DNA from 4 places in the Streptomyces sp. NPDC059909 genome. Region 4 is predicted to be linked to each of the others. Evidence: riboswitches for the same ligand, from Rfam matches in the RefSeq annotation. Region 4 holds a riboswitch; each other region holds the start of a gene.
What was found. A riboswitch is a leader RNA that binds a small molecule or an ion and turns the genes downstream of it on or off. The one in region 4 is predicted to bind cyclic di-AMP.

Region 1: it holds a riboswitch for cyclic di-AMP, as region 4 does, so the genes downstream of both, ACFV9O_RS26585 (NlpC/P60 family protein) here and ACFV9O_RS21885 (C40 family peptidase) in region 4, are expected to answer to the same signal.
Region 2: it holds a riboswitch for cyclic di-AMP, as region 4 does, so the genes downstream of both, ACFV9O_RS24370 (M23 family metallopeptidase) here and ACFV9O_RS21885 (C40 family peptidase) in region 4, are expected to answer to the same signal.
Region 3: it holds a riboswitch for cyclic di-AMP, as region 4 does, so the genes downstream of both, ACFV9O_RS27170 (peptidoglycan DD-metalloendopeptidase family protein) here and ACFV9O_RS21885 (C40 family peptidase) in region 4, are expected to answer to the same signal.

What each region holds. Positions count from the first base shown of each region.
Region 1 is NZ_JBHWKX010000044.1:48,962-52,714, forward strand. It holds gene pcrA (DNA helicase PcrA) at 1-2,300, opposite strand, end outside; cyclic di-AMP (ydaO/yuaA leader) riboswitch at 2,532-2,696, shown strand; gene ACFV9O_RS26585 (NlpC/P60 family protein) at 2,695-3,753, shown strand, end outside.
Region 2 is NZ_JBHWKX010000037.1:51,947-55,699, forward strand. It holds gene ACFV9O_RS24365 (PP2C family protein-serine/threonine phosphatase) at 223-1,332, shown strand; cyclic di-AMP (ydaO/yuaA leader) riboswitch at 1,547-1,682, shown strand; gene ACFV9O_RS24370 (M23 family metallopeptidase) at 1,694-2,752, shown strand; gene ACFV9O_RS24375 (PrsW family intramembrane metalloprotease) at 3,015-3,753, opposite strand, start outside.
Region 3 is NZ_JBHWKX010000047.1:222-3,974, forward strand. It holds partial or broken gene ACFV9O_RS27160 (zinc ribbon domain-containing protein) at 1-4, shown strand, start outside; gene ACFV9O_RS27165 (SGNH/GDSL hydrolase family protein) at 78-875, opposite strand; gene ACFV9O_RS27170 (peptidoglycan DD-metalloendopeptidase family protein) at 1,054-2,085, opposite strand; cyclic di-AMP (ydaO/yuaA leader) riboswitch at 2,090-2,244, opposite strand; partial or broken gene ACFV9O_RS27175 (alpha-galactosidase) at 2,583-3,753, opposite strand, start outside.
Region 4 is NZ_JBHWKX010000031.1:83,605-87,357, reverse strand. It holds gene ACFV9O_RS21905 (helix-turn-helix domain-containing protein) at 1-176, opposite strand, end outside; gene ACFV9O_RS21900 (ATP-binding protein) at 468-899, shown strand; partial or broken gene ACFV9O_RS21895 (LysE family translocator) at 1,242-1,425, shown strand; gene ACFV9O_RS21890 (DUF6328 family protein) at 1,379-1,963, opposite strand; gene ACFV9O_RS21885 (C40 family peptidase) at 2,031-2,507, opposite strand; cyclic di-AMP (ydaO/yuaA leader) riboswitch at 2,511-2,666, opposite strand; gene ACFV9O_RS21880 (hypothetical protein) at 3,031-3,339, opposite strand; gene ACFV9O_RS21875 (ATP-dependent Clp protease proteolytic subunit) at 3,348-3,753, opposite strand, start outside.

The sequences.
Region 1 (3,753 bases), on a different contig from region 4:
ACGGCCAGCGCGATCACCGGCTTGTCCGACGCGCGGCGCGTGGCGAAGCCCGACGGGCCGGAACGCGACCTTGAGGACGACAGCGAGGACGTGATCCCGGACGTCGGCCCGGCCGGAGCGGCCATCGGCCCCGTCCGCTTCCACTGCATGTGCGCGTCCGGGATCTCCTCCAGGAACCGCGACGGCGGGTTGTAGGCGGGCTGGCCCCACGCACTCCGCATCGACGACCGCGTCAGATAGAGCCGCTCGCGGGCGCGCGTGATGCCCACGTAGGCCAGGCGGCGCTCCTCCTCCAGCTCCTTGGTCTGGCCCAGCGCCCGCATGTGCGGGAAGACGCCGTCCTCCATGCCCGTGAGGAACACGACCGGGAACTCCAGACCCTTCGCCGTGTGCAGCGTCATCAGCGTGATGACGCCCGCGCCTTCCTCGTCCTCGTCGGGGATCTGATCGGAGTCGGCGACGAGCGCGACCTGCTCCAGGAACTCGGCGAGCGTGCCCGAGCCCTCCTCGGCACCGCGCTCCTGCTCGAACTCGAGCGCGACCGCCGCCAGCTCCTGAAGGTTCTCGATGCGCGTCTCGTCCTGCGGGTCGGTGGAGGCCTGCAACTCGGCGAGGTACCCCGTCCGTTCGAGCACGGCCTCCAGGACCGTCGCCGGTCCCGCGCCCGACTCGACGATCGTGCCCAGCTCCTCCATCAGCGCGTTGAACCGCTTCACGGCATTGGCCGACCGGGCGGCCATGCCGTACGCCTCGTCCACACGCCGCAGCGCCTGCGGAAAAGTGATCTTCTCGCGCAGGGCCAGCGCGTCGACCATGGCCTCCGCGCGCTCGCCGATGCCGCGCTTCGGAACGTTCAGGATGCGGCGCAGCGGGACGTTGTCCTCGGGGTTGGCGAGGACGCGCAGGTACGCGAGCACATCGCGGACCTCCTTGCGCTCGTAGAACCGCACTCCGCCGACGACCTTGTAGGGCAGGCCGACGCGGATGAAGATCTCTTCGAAGACACGGGACTGGGCGTTCGTCCGGTAGAAGACCGCGACATCGCCTGCCTTGGCGTCGCCCGCGTCCGTGAGCCGGTCGATCTCGTCGGCGACGAACTGCGCCTCGTCGTGCTCGGTGTCCGCGACATAGCCGGTGATCTGCGCGCCCGCGCCCGCGTTCGTCCACAGGTTCTTGGGGCGGCGGCTCTCGTTGCGCTCGATGACGGCGTTGGCGGCGGAGAGGATCGTCTGTGTCGAGCGGTAGTTCTGCTCCAGCAGGATCGTCGTCGCGTCCGGGTAGTCCTCCTCGAACTGGAGGATGTTGCGGATCGTGGCGCCGCGGAAGGCGTAGATCGACTGGTCGGCGTCGCCCACGACGCACAGCTCGGCCGGCTCCAGGTCCTCGTACCCCGTGCCGACCAGCTCGCGCACGAGCGTGTACTGAGCGTGATTGGTGTCCTGGTACTCGTCGACCAGGACGTGGCGGAACCGGCGACGGTAGTGCTCGGCGACGTCCGGGAACGCCTGGAGCAGATGGACGGTGGTCATGATGATGTCGTCGAAGTCCAGCGCGTTGGCCTCGCGCAGCCGGGCCTGGTACATCCGGTAGGCCTCGGCCAGCGTCTTCTCGAAGCCGTCGGCGGCCTGGTCGGCGAAGGTCTCCTCGTCGATCAGCTCGTTCTTCAGATTCGAGATCTTGGCGCTGAAGGACTTCGGCGGGAACTTCTTCGGGTCCAGGTCCAGGTCACGGCAGACCAGCGCCATCAGCCGCTTCGAGTCCGCCGCGTCGTAGATGGAGAACGAGGACGTGAAGCCGAGCTTCTTGCTCTCCCGGCGCAGGATGCGGACGCAGGCGCTGTGGAAGGTGGAGACCCACATCGCGTTGGCGCGCGGGCCGACGAGATGCTCGACGCGCTCCTTCATCTCGCCCGCGGCCTTGTTCGTGAACGTGATCGCCAGTATCTGGCCGGGGTGGACATGGCGGGTCGCCAGCAGATGGGCGATCCGGTGGGTCAGCACCCGGGTCTTGCCGGAGCCGGCACCGGCCACGATGAGCAGCGGCGAGCCCGTGTGCACGACGGCGGCACGCTGCTGCTCGTTCAGCCCCTCGAGCAGCGCGGCCGGGTCCACCGCGGGACGCGGCGCACCGTCCCTGTAGTACGCGTCCCTGGCCGGGGGCACGTCGAACTTCCCCTCGAAGAGGTCGTGCGGGTCCTCCTCGTGGGGCGCGTGCTCGTCGTGCTCGGGCGGCGGGGGCTCCTCCGAGGCCGAGGTGCGCTGGAGGTCCGCCAGGAAGCTGTCGTCAAAGAGGCTGCTCATCGCTCTACGAGTCTAGGCCGCCCCACCGACAGCCCGCCGCCGCCTTCACCACAACCGGCCGAACACGGTCCGTCACATCACGAGCACGGGACGGATGCGGCACGACGGTGACACGCCGAGGTCACGAAAATGTATCGGGCATATCGAACATCGACCTTCACAGCGGCACCACAGTTTGGCTAGCGTGCTCGCCCAGGCGGCCCGTTCCCCCAACGGCGACCTACGCCAATCGGGCAGCCCACGCCGAATCCGACTTTCCCGTAAGGAAGTTCGGAACCGGGGACCCATCATGCACAACCGGGGTGAATCGGGCCGTGCTCAACTCGGCCCGTAGGACAGCCTTCCGTTCCGTCCGAACCCGACAGCTAACCCGGTAGGCGGTCCACGGAAGGAGATGCCGGCCTTGGCGTCGCATCGCAAGACGCGTACGCATCCGCGTACGAAGTCCCCCGCCGTCGGGTTCACGACGGCCGCCCTCGCGGGCGTCACCCTCCTCTCCACCCAGAGCGCCCAGGCCGACCCGAGACCCAGCATCGAAGAGGTTCAGAAGAAGGTCGACGACCTCTACCGGCAGGCGGGCACCGCGACCCAGCAGTACAACCGGGCGAAAGAGGAGACCGCGCAGCAGCGCCGCGAGGTGGACACGATCCTCGACGATGTCGCCAAGCGCACGGAGTCGCTGAACGAGGCCCGCCGCACGCTCGGTTCGTACGCGGCCGCGCAGTACCGGACCGGTGCGGTCACGCCGACCGCCGCGCTGCTCTTCGCCGACAGCCCGCAGGCGTACTTCGACCAGACCCATCTGATGGACCGGCTCTCCGACGAGCAGCGCGGCGCCATCGCCGACTTCGAGACGCAGCAGGCGGAGGCCGCGAAGCAGCGCGCGAAGGCGACCAAGAGCCTGGAGACGCTGACCGCCTCCCAGCAGTCGCTGCGCACCAGCAAGGAGCAGGTGCAGCAGAAGCTCGCCGAGGCGCGGACGCTGCTGTCGCAGCTGACCGCCGAGGAGAAGGCGCGGCTCGAGGCGCTGGAGCGTCAGCGGGAGGAAGAGGCTCGCCGGCAGGCCGAGGCGAAGGCCAAGGCGGAGGCGGAGGCCAAGGCCGAGGCGGAGCGCCTGGCGAGGGAGCGCGCGCAGCAGGAGGCGCAGAGCCAGGACACCGGGACCAGCCCCGGGACGAGCACCGGCACCGGGACGAGCACCGGCACCGACACGTCCGCCGGGACCTACGCGGCCAAGGCCGAGAAGGTCCTCGCCTTCGCCCGGGACCAGATCGGCAAGCCGTATGTGTGGGGGGCGACCGGCCCCAGCTCGTACGACTGCTCCGGCCTCACCCAGGCGGCCTGGAAGGCGGCCGGCGTCGATCTGCCCCGCACCACGTGGGACCAGGTCGAGGTCGGCCAGCGCGTCGCCACGAGCGATCTTCTCCCCGGCGACCTGGTCTTCTTCTACGAC
Region 2 (3,753 bases), on a different contig from region 4:
GGTTGGCCGATGGCGATTCGCCGCGCGGCCCGGCTCCGGCCAGCCTGGGTGGGGCGCGGTAGGTCCGCATCCGTGGGCGGACCGGGCAGGAGACCATCGGTGGGGCAGCGACCAGGCGAAGGCGAACGCGAAGGCGAACGCGAAGGCGACGAGGACCTCGTCGGCGACGAAAACACCGTCGACGAGAGCGCCGGCGGCGCGCCGCGCCGGGACGTCGGCCGCATGATCGTCCAGTTGCTGCCCGTGCTGCTCATCGTGGGCGGGATCTTCTTCGACCTGGCCACCCCGGCGACGTACACGGCATCGCCCCTCTTCGCCGCGTCGCCGATGGTCGCCGCTCCCTTCTTCTCCCCGTGGTACACCCTGCTGGCCGGCATCGGCGCCATCGCGGCGGAGGCGGGGCTGCAGATGTACAACGGCACCTTCACCGAGATCCCGTCCATCACCGAGCTGCTGACCGTGGTCACCGTCGCCGGGCTGGCCCTGTTCATCAACCGGGTCGTGCGCCGCGGCAGCGCGCGCCTCGCGTCCGCACGCGTCGTCGCGGAGGCCGCCCAGCGGGCCGTGCTGCCCTCGCCCGCCGAGCGGATCGGCGGGCTGCAGATCGCCGCGCGGTACGAGGCGGCGCAGGCGGACGCGTTCATCGGCGGGGACCTGTACGCCGTGCAGGACACTCCCTACGGGGTGCGGCTGGTGGTCGGGGACGTACGGGGGAAGGGGCTGAACGCGGTGGAGACGGTGGCCATCGTGCTCGGGGCGTTCCGCGAGGCGGCCGAGCAGGAGCCCTTGCTGGAGGGGGTCGCGCAACGACTGGAGCGGGCGCTGGGGCGGGAGGGCACGAGGCGCTCGGGGCTCGATGTGTTCGAGGGATTCACCACCGCCGTGCTCGCCGAGATCCCACGGGGCGACGGACACGTGCGGGTGGTCAACCGGGGCCATCCGCCGCCGCTCGTCCTCCACACGGACGGAATGCTGGTCGTGCTGGAGCCGAGCGTGCCCGCGCTGCCGCTCGGCATGGGCGGTCTCGGCACCTGGCCCGACCGGGTGGACGAGGCGGCGTTCCCGGCGGGGGCCACGCTGCTGCTCTACACGGACGGGCTGTCCGAGGCGCGCGACGCGCACGGCGTCTTCTACGATCCGCGCGAACGGCTGGGCGGCCGGATCTTCCCCGGCCCAGAGGAACTGCTGGATGCGGTCGTCGCCGACGTACTGCGGCACACGGGCGGCGCATCGACGGACGACATGGCGCTGCTGGCGGTCAGCCGGCCGGAGGAGCGGCGGCCGAAACGGCGCCGGACGATGCCGGTGGTCCCCCATCGCGACGGAACGTAATCGAAAGAGAGCCCTCCGCATAACATTTGATGCGCCGTCAGAAAGTGTGGGTCGGGTGAGGTGGGGTCAACTCGCCCGTTTCTCCCCTCTTGTGGCCGGTAAGTCCAGGCCAATGTCGTTAATGATCAGTGGGAACGGCTTGGAATAGGGCCCTGGTGTCTATTAACGTTCGATAACGCAGCGCGGTCGTCCCAGCCGTCGCAAGAGACGGCACCGTGCGCATGCGCCGAATCCCGCAAGGGAACCGGGGAACCACCAATTGGGGTGAATCGGGCACTTCCTGGTGCTCGTAGGAGACCTTCCTGCTCCGAACCCGTCAGCTAACCCGGTAGGCGAGAAGGAAGGAAAGGAGCACGCCTCCGTGGCGTCCAACGAGCCTGCCCTCCAAGAGCCGCCCACCACCGAGTGGGTTCCCACCGCAGAGTGGGGCCCCGCCGCCGGGACGGAGGAGTGGAACCCGACCGAGGAGTCCGTCCGGCCGGTCCGTGGCAGGCACCGCGTTGTCAAGCAGCGCAACGGTCTCGCCAGGAGCTCCACCGTCCTCGGTGTCGGCGTCATCGCCGCGGTCGGCGCGGGCGGCATGGCCACCGCGCAGGACAAGCCCGCGGTCTCCATATCCCTTCCCGACACCATCACGGACAACCTTCCGGACGCCAAGTCGCTGCCGGGCGTGGGCTCCCTGATCTCCGGGGAGTCCGACGAGCAGGACGGCAACGGGAACGAGGCGCCGCTCACCGCCCTCTCCGTCGCCGACACGGCGTCCGCCAAGGGCGGCGAGGAGAGCGCCACCGGCGCGGGCGAGGCACTGCGCGCCCGCATCCTCCAGCAGGCCGAGCAGCAGCAGGCCGAGGCCGACGCCGAGGCGAAGGCGGCCGCGGAGAAGGCGGCCGCCGAGAAGGCTGCGGCGGAGGCGAAGGCCCAGCAGACCGCGGCCGAGGCCGAGGCCGCGGAGGCGAAGCGGCTGGCCGAGGAGGAGGCGGCGCGCAAGGCGGAGGCCGAGCGGCTCGCCAAGCTCGCCGCGAGCTACGCACTGCCGACGTCCTCGTACACGATCACGTCGACCTTCGGCCAGGCCGGCTCGATGTGGTCCTCCGGCTACCACACCGGTCTGGACTTCGCGGCGCCCACGGGCACGCCGGCGAAGGCCGTGCACGGAGGCACCGTCAAGTCGGCGGGCTGGTCCGGGTCGTACGGCTACCGCATCGTCCTGGAGCTCGAGGACGGCACCGAGATCTGGTACTGCCACCTGTCGTCGATGACCGTCGGCGTGGGGCAGACCGTCACGACGGGCGAGACGATCGGCCGCGTCGGCGCGACCGGCAATGTCACCGGCCCGCACCTGCACCTGGAGGTGCACACCGCGGGTGGCGACGGAGTGGACCCGGCGGCGTGGCTGCGGGACAAGGGCCTCACCATCTGAGGCGTCGCTTCATCGCTTGGTCGATTCACCGAGTCGTCGGCTCAGTGAATCGCCGGTTGGCCAGGTGGCCGGTTCTCCGGTTCGCCCGACGACTCTCGATGCTCGAGTGCACGTTTCGCGTTGGCGTTCACGTTCACAGCGGCCTCGCCTGAACCCGGCTGCCCGCATCCGGGCAGCCGGTCCCGACGTCCCCCTTCTGCTCCTCGTGCTCGTACGACCCCGGCAGCCCTGGCGGCACCCCCCCGACGCCAGGGCTGTCGGCCTACCCCCGGTACGGGTTGTAGCCCCCGTAGTCCCGGTACGGCGCGGGCGCCGGCAGCCAGACCCCGCCCGTCGCCTGGGCCGCGTACGTCAGGGCCGGGGAGGCGACGTGCTTGCGCTTCCAGAGGTGGTGGAGCAGTTCCTGCTCGCGGGCCACGAAGTCCGGGCCGGCCGTGCCGCGGTGGGCGCGGTGACGCAGGAAGGCGAGGGAGGTCGCGAAGGCCTCGTACTCGGACACGGCACGGGCGGCCGCGGGGCCATGGGCACGGCCCGCCACGTCGCGGGCCATCGTGCGCGCCCGCATGGACGAGAGGGCGAGCGGCTCGGTGGGCGAGAGCCAGCCCGCCGCGGCGTACGCGGGGAGCTGGGCCGCGACCGTACGGAGCTCACGCTGCCGGGTCCACACCGCCAGCCAGGTCAGCAGCGCGAAGGCCGGCACCATGAACGCCCCGTACACCGCGTAGAAGCCCCACGGGCCGAACACCCCCGAGCCGTTCCACAGCGCGTGCATGCCCATCGCCATTGCGAGGCCGAGCAGCGGCAGCGCGGTCCTGCGGAACCTTTTCCGGCGTGCCGTGATCGCCGCGATGCCGAAGCCGATGCCCGTCAGCACGGTGAAGAGCGGATGCGCGAACGGTGACATCACGATCCGTACGAAGAAGGTCGCCGCGGTGACGGACGCGAAGCCGGAGTGGCCGAACTCCTGGTCCTCACCGAAGGCGTTGCCGAGATAGAGGATG
Region 3 (3,753 bases), on a different contig from region 4:
ATAGGGGTGTCTGGACGCAGGAGCCCACCCGGCAGCCAGTTGGGCGCTACCTCCAAGCCCGGTCGTTTACGGCCGGGTCAAGTTGACAGCGGGAGCAGATCCGGACGCTTCGGCTCGACGTGATCGCCGGAGGACTCGCCCCGCAGGCGCCGACCGATCCACGGCACGAGGTACTCGCGCGCCCAGTGGATGTCGTCGCGCCGGACCTCGAGCGTGCCGCGCGGTGGCAGTGGGGGCCACGGCTGGTCCGGGTCGGCGGGCACGTCCAGGCCGAGGACCTGGGCGGCGCGGAGTGCGACGCGCGTGTGCCCCTCGGGCGACAGGTGCAGCCGGTCGTCGTCCCAGGCACGCCTGTCCTGGACGGACTTGAGCGACCAGAGGTCGAGGACCGGGCAGTGGTAGCGGTCGGCGATGGCGCGGACGTGCGCGGTGTACGTGGCGATCTTGCCGCGCAGATGGCGGAGCACGGGCACGCCGCGGGTGTCGAAGCCGGTGGTCACCATGACGGTGCCGACGGCGCCGGTGAGGTCGGCGACGGCTCGTTCGAAGCGCTCGGCGACGTCGTCGGGGTCGGTGCCGGGCCGGATGATGTCGTTGCCGCCCGCGCAGAAGGTCACCAGGTCGGGGGTGAGTTCCTTCGCACGCGGGACCTGTTCGGCCACGATCTGGTCGAGCAGGCGGCCGCGTACGGCGAGATTGGCGTAGCGGAAGGTGTGTTCCGGTACGCGGTCGTCGAGCAGGACCGCGAGGCGATCCGCCCAGCCCACGAACTGACCCTCGGGTCCGGGGTCTCCGACGCCCTCGGTGAAACTGTCACCGATCGCCGCGTACGACCCGAATGCACCATTTGTTCTTGATCTCGAATCGTCTGCCACGTCGAGACATCATTCACGGCGTGAAGTGACCTACGCCACCGTAGGGAGGGGTTGACGAGGCGTGAGATAAACCACCTGGTCAGTTTCCCGGCCGACGGGAATACGGCGGCACACACGCGTCCGCCGTCCCCCTGGGTCAGGTCGGGGAACGGCGGACTCTGCTGACGTTACGTCAGGTTCACAGGGAGACACCGTGCTGGCGGAGGTACGCCAGCGGGTCGATGTCCGAGCCGTAGTTCGGGGTGGTGCGGATCTCGAAGTGCAGGTGCGGCCCGGTGGAGTTGCCGGTGGAGCCGGAGAGGCCGATCTGCTGCCCGCCGCTCACGCTCTCGCCGGACGAGACCGCGAGGGAGGAGAGGTGGGCGTACTGCGAGTACGTGCCATCGTTGTGCCGGATGACGACCTGGTTGCCGTACGCGCCGGCCCAGCCGGCCGAGACGACGGTGCCGGCGCCGACGGCCTTGACGGAGGTGCCGGTGGCAGCGGCGAAGTCGACACCGGTGTGGTAGCCGCTGGACCACATGGCCCCGGCGGTGCGGTAGGCGGTGGTGATGCTCGCGTCGACGGGGGCCGCGAAGTAGTCGGAGAGGCTGCGCTGCGGGGCGGCGGCCGGGGCAGCGGCGGGCGCTTTGGCGGCTGCGGAGCCGGACTCGGCGCGGGCCTGCGTGCGCTCGGCCTTCGCGGGAGCCTCGGCCTTGGCCGGAACCTCGGCCCGCACCTTCGTCTTCGCCTCCGCGGGAGCCTCGGCCTTGGCCGGAACCTCGGCCCGCACCTTCGTCTTCGCCTCCGCGGGAGCCTCGACCTTGGCCGGAGCCTCGGCCGGGGCCTTCGCCTGGGCCTTGGCGCCGATGGTGAGCTTGAGGCCCGGGTGGATCAGCGACGGGTTCTCGCCGACGGCCGCGCGGTTGTCCGCGTACAGCTTCTTCCAGCCGCCGTCGATGTCCTGCTCCACGGCGATCTTGGACAGGTAGTCGCCCACCACGACCGTGTAGGTCTTGGCGGCCTTCCCCGCCTTCGGCGTCTGCGGGGCGGCCTTCTGGGCGACGGTGGCGACATGCTCGCGGGTCACGGTGGGCGCGGACGCCTCCGCGGCGTGTGCACCTGCGGCGCCGATGAGCGGGACTGCGATGGCGGCGCCACCCGTGCCCGCGGCGACGAATCCGCGCGTGATCGGGTTGGTCCTCGGACGGCGATGCTTGCCCTTGGGCATGGCGAATTCCTCTCCGGCGCCTACGAGGTGAGCTGTCGGGTTCGGGCTGGAGATGCCCGGTCGCGCTTGCACGCGACTTGACCCCTAGCCGTCCGGAACTCCGGACCGGCGAACTACCTGGGTCCCCCGCTCCTGCCACGCGTGGGGTGGGTGCGTATTCCGGTCGGCGGCAGGATTAGGCGGTCCGACCGGATTGCGGCGACCGTAAGCGAGCAAATCGGCGGGTACAAGCCTCCCCATTGACCCGACATTCACCCAGTCCCTGGCAAGAGGGACTTCCCGGTCACCCTCCGTCGATCGGGGATCCCTGATTTCCTTACCCGCAAGGGGAATTGATGACGGGACACGGCAACAGACCGTCACGAATATGATCCCGCTCACGCAACGACGCCCATCTCCCTGGCAATCGGGGCGTGTTCTGCTAAAGCATTTGAATTCGGACAGAAGCCCCATTAAAGGCATATGACGAGCCAGGTCCGACTTAGCAAACGGAAGGGTCAGATCCGGCCGATCCGACGCCTCAGCCGCAGCACGACCGCATCGAGATCACCGCGCAGCCCCGTGTCCATTCCGTGATGCAGCAGCACCGCACCCCGGTACGCCGTCTCCGTGTCCAGGCACTCGTACGCCGCCGCCGGATCGAGCCCCCGCAGCCTGATCGCGGGCGGCCGCTCTCCGTAGTGCTGAGCCTGCAGCCACGCCAGGACGACGATCTCGTCGCCGCGTATGTACTGCACGGCGCTCAGCCCGCCCTCCGGCGGCCGCAGCCGGTGGAGCGCGCCGTGCTGCACGACCGGCCTGATCTTCTTGTAGAGAGCCACCCAGCCGCGGGCCTCGGTCAGCTCGTCCTCGCTCCATCGCGTGAGGTCGCCCCCGACGCCCAGCACCCCGGCCATCGCGCTGACGAAACGGAACCGCAGGGAGCTGTTGAGCTGCACATTAGGGCTGTCCGTCACCCAGGCCGCCAAGGTGGGCGCGGTAAAGATCACTGTCGGCGTTGACCATCTCCGGCTCGACCCAGATCCCGAACCGCATGCCCAGCGCGTGCACTTCCTCGGCGAGCGGCTTCAGCCCCTGCGGGAAGCGGTCCGGGTTCGGCGTCCAGTCGCCGAGCCCCGCCCGGTCGCTGGTGCGCTTCCCGAACCAGGCGTCGTCCACCACGAAGAGCTCGACCCCGATCCCGGCGGCCCGGCGCGCCAGGGCCCGCTGCTGCTCCTCCGAGATGTCGAAGCCGGTGGCCTCCCAGGAGTTGTAGAGGACCGGCCGGGAGGCCCGCGCGTCCGGAATCACATGCGCCAGCTGCCAGGCGTGCCAGGCGCGGCTGGCACCGCCGAAGCCCTTGTCGGTCCACAGCCCGGCGAAGACGGGTGAGGTGTATGTCTCACCGGGCGCGAGGAGCAGCAGCCCGGAGTCGTCGTAGCCGGCGCCGCCGCTGATCTGCACCTGGCCGTCGGGCAGGTGCTGTACGGCGATCCGCCATGATCCCGACCAGCCGAGGGCGCAGCCGTACACCTCCCCCGTCTCCTCCGTGGCCTCTCCGTCGTCGACGGCGGCCCAGGGGAGGTGCTGGTGGCCGGTGTGCCCGCGGCGCGACCCGAGCACCTTCTCTCCGTACGTGAGCTCCGACCGTACGAGCCGGGACTCGGCCGCCCAGCGGCCGTGCAGCTG
Region 4 (3,753 bases):
AGCCGCACCACATCGTCCGGTCTCACACCGCTCGTACCGGTCTCCACCCGGCTCACCTTCGACTGGTGCCACCCCACGAGCCCGGCGGCCTCCCGGCTGGTGAGGCCCGCGCCGAGACGCAGGCCGCGCAGCTCCTCGCCGAGTTTGCGCCGACGCACCGCGGGACCGTGCCGCATGCCCGCCGCCTCCTTCCGGTACTCGGGCCCCTTTTCCGGACCATGCCGAGCCGTCCGGCGGAGCGGCCACCGAAACGGCAGCCACCCAGTGTGCGCCCAAATGCGTTCTCACGTCGCAGAGTTCACCGCTTTGAGCGACAGATATATGCATATCTTGGTGGATCGCCACCAACTGCGTCATCAACGGTGGCAGTCTGGCGCGAAGCGCAGTCCGAGGCCGCTCCGGCGCACCTTCCGCCACGTGTCGCCACGTGCCGGCGTCCGGCCCCGGTGGGAAAGGGACAGCTCGCCATGGCAGACCACCAGGAAGCCTCCGTCACTCTGCCGAGCGATCCCGCCTCGGTCTCCGCCGCGCGGAGATACGTCACCGGCGTCCTCACCGACTGGGGCCTCCCCGGTGAGGCGGAAACGGCCGACACCGTCCGGCTGATCGTCTCCGAACTCGCCACCAACGCCGTGCAGCACACCTTCGGACAGTCGCCCACCTTCACCGTGAACGTCCGGCTCGAGCGCGACGAGCAGCTGCGCATCGGGGTCACCGACAGCCATCCGCGCTGGCCGCAGCGGCTGCCGGCGGCCGTCCAGCAGGACAACGGGCGCGGGATGGTGATCATCCGCTGGCTCACCACCGAGTGCGGGGGAGAGCTCTCCGTGACCCCGACTGCGGAGGGCGGCAAGACCGTCTGGATCGCGCTGCCCTGGACCGCGCCGACCCTCCCATGACGGAGTCCGCCGCTGTGGGCCCCTGTGCCCTGCGGACGGGCTCAGGGTGAGCCCCGTCGGCCCTCGAAGCGCGGGGCCGGGGCGACGTCCCAACGATCAAGCCCCTCCGGCGATTGAGGAGCGGGGCCCGGGGCAGAGCCCCGGCGGGGGCCAGGGGGCGTAGCCACACGAGGGGTCCGGGGTCTTGCCGCAGTGCGGGAACTGGCCCGCGGGCCCGGGCAGGGCCCCGCAGGCGGCAGGGGGTGTCCGGCGTCGCGCGGGCGAATCCCGTGCGGAGCAGGGCGCGCAGCGCCCGACTCGTAGCCCGCTGCACCTGTGCCGGACGGCGCGGCCGTGCTGCATCGCATCCTGCTGCCGGCCACGATCGTGCTCGCGCTGGTCCGGTTCCCGCTCGTGGCGCTGCTCGTGTACCGGCTGGGCCGGTGGCTGCGCCGCCCGCGTACTGCACGGACCGTGGAGGGGGGTCAGCGGCGGTGCACTCACCGCCCTCGGCCTGACCCTGGTGACCGCTCCTCCCGACCATTGAGCCTCCGCCGGACGGCCCAGGGCAGCACGGCCCAGAGCCCGGCGCAGACGAGCAGCGTCGCGGCAGCGGCCACGATCCCTTCCGGCGTGCCGTGCACGACGTCGACGACCAGCAGCACCGCGGAGGTCAGCGCCAGGGCGAGCACCGCCATGCCGATGCCGGCCAGCCGTGACGAGACCAGCACGATCTCCTCCTTGGCGCCTCTGCGGAAGAGACCGCGGTGCAGTGCGGCGGGCGCGGTGAAGAGCGCCGCGGCCACCACGGCGAGTAGCAGTGTAGTCACGTACGTGCCGCGCTGGAACGAGTCGAGGCTGGGGAACCTGGCCGTGAAGGCCAGGGTGAGGAGGAAGGCGAACAGGATCTGCACGCCCGTCTGGATGACCCGCAGCTCCTGCAGCAGCTCGATGAAGTTGCGGTCGGCGCGCTCCGCCTCGGTCTCACGGCGCGCGGCGGCGTCATGCGGGTCGTTGCGCTGTGCGTCGTCGTTCCGCCCCGCGTCGTTGTTCCGCGGGGCGCCGGGGCTCTCGTCGTCGGGCATACCGTACGAGTAGCCCGTGCCCCGCGGAACATGCCACCGACTGGTCCGACCGGCTGACCCCGGCCGGTCAGCGGACGCGTCCGTACCGGACGCTCTTGGTCCAGATCTTGCTCAGCTTCACGACGGAGCCGGTCTTGGGGGAGTGCCAGATCCTCCCGCCGCCCGCGTAGATGCCGACGTGGTACACGTATCCGCCGGAGCGGAAGAACACCAGGTCACCGACCTGCCGGCGGGAGGCCGAGATGTGGCGGGTGCGGTTGTACTGGGCCTGCGCCGTGCGCGGCAGCCTCTTTCCCGCCTTCTTGTACGAGTAGAGCGTGAGTCCCGAGCAGTCGAACCGGTACGGGCCCGTGGCCCCCCACCGGTACGGCGCGCCCCTCTTGGACGCGGCCACCTTGAGGGCCTTCAGCGCGTGGGCCGACGCCGCGTGGGCCTCCGAAGCGCCGCCAGGGACCAGCAGGGAGCCGCCGACGGCGGCGAGAGTGAGAGCCGAGACGGCACCCGTCCGGGAGAGCAGGGACGGACAATGTGTCTGCGCAGTCATGCGCAACCCTTCGTCAGCCGCCTGTGAAGGATGACCTGTCGGGTTCGGACCTGCGAAGACGCCCGGCCGCCGCAGCGGCTTCACCCCGAGGACCGGCCACGGTGGGCGGCCGGACCGTACTGCTCGGGTCCTCCACTCCTGCCGAAGCACTCATGTCGACCAGGCATCCGGTGCGGCGGCAGGACTCGGCGTCCGCCCGGACCGCCCCGCCGCGGTGGCGGGGGCTTGTCGTCCCAGGGATCTTGACGCACGAACTGCCCGATTTCCGAGTCGAAACGACGATATGTGAGGCTCCTCACCACTGATCCAATCGAGTGGACCAAGCCGTTCGGCCCATCACGAGTGGTCGCATGACGAGCGCTGTACCAGCAACGGAACGCGCCATTCAGCCAGATGGCCCATCCCGCCGCGCAACTTGTCGCGCACAAAAGTTGAAGCCGCGACTACTCCGGATGGGCGACACCCACTCGTACGTCCCTGGCCCTCCCGTGGCGCGTTCCGTACCGGCGCGGGGCCGCCCCGCTCAACTCACAGACTCCGGCGGGACCGTGATTCGCGCGGTCCTCCGCTCCCCGTCCAACACCCGCAGGGCGCGGGCCAATGTGGGTGCGTGCAGCTCGCTCTCGCCTCGGGCGTGCATCAGCGCGAGGGCGTCCCGCAGGGCGATCGCCCGTGCGGCCAGGGCCTGGGCGGCGCGGAGGGCGCCGTACGTGTGGGCCCCCCTGGCCGGATTGATCCGTCCCAGCTGGTCGACGACTTCGAGATAGCGGTCGATGAACTCGCTCTCGGCGCGGGTCAGTGCGGGCAGCGGGGGCAGTTCCGGAGGCAGCACGGGCCGGTTCACCGTTCCCCGTGCGAAGCGGCCGACGTCTTGCGGTTCTTGACGATGTGATCGACCAGGCCGTACTCCTTCGCCCCGGCCGCGTCGAACACAGTGTCGCGTTCGATGTCGGCGGCGATACGTTCGGCGCTCCGGCCCGTGTGGCGCACCAGCATGGCGGAGATCTGGTCGCGCAGCCGCAGCAACTCCTGTGCCTGGATGCCGAGATCCGTCGGCTGACCCTGGAGGGGCTCGGGGAGGGCGGGCTGCTGGACGAAGACCCGGGCGCCGGGCAGGGCCATCCGTTTGCCGGGCGTGCCGGCGGCGAGCAGTACGGCGGCGGTGGAGGCGGCCTGGCCCAGGCACGTCGTCGCAACGTCGCAGGTCACCACCTGCATCGTGTCGTAGACCGACGTCATCGCGCTG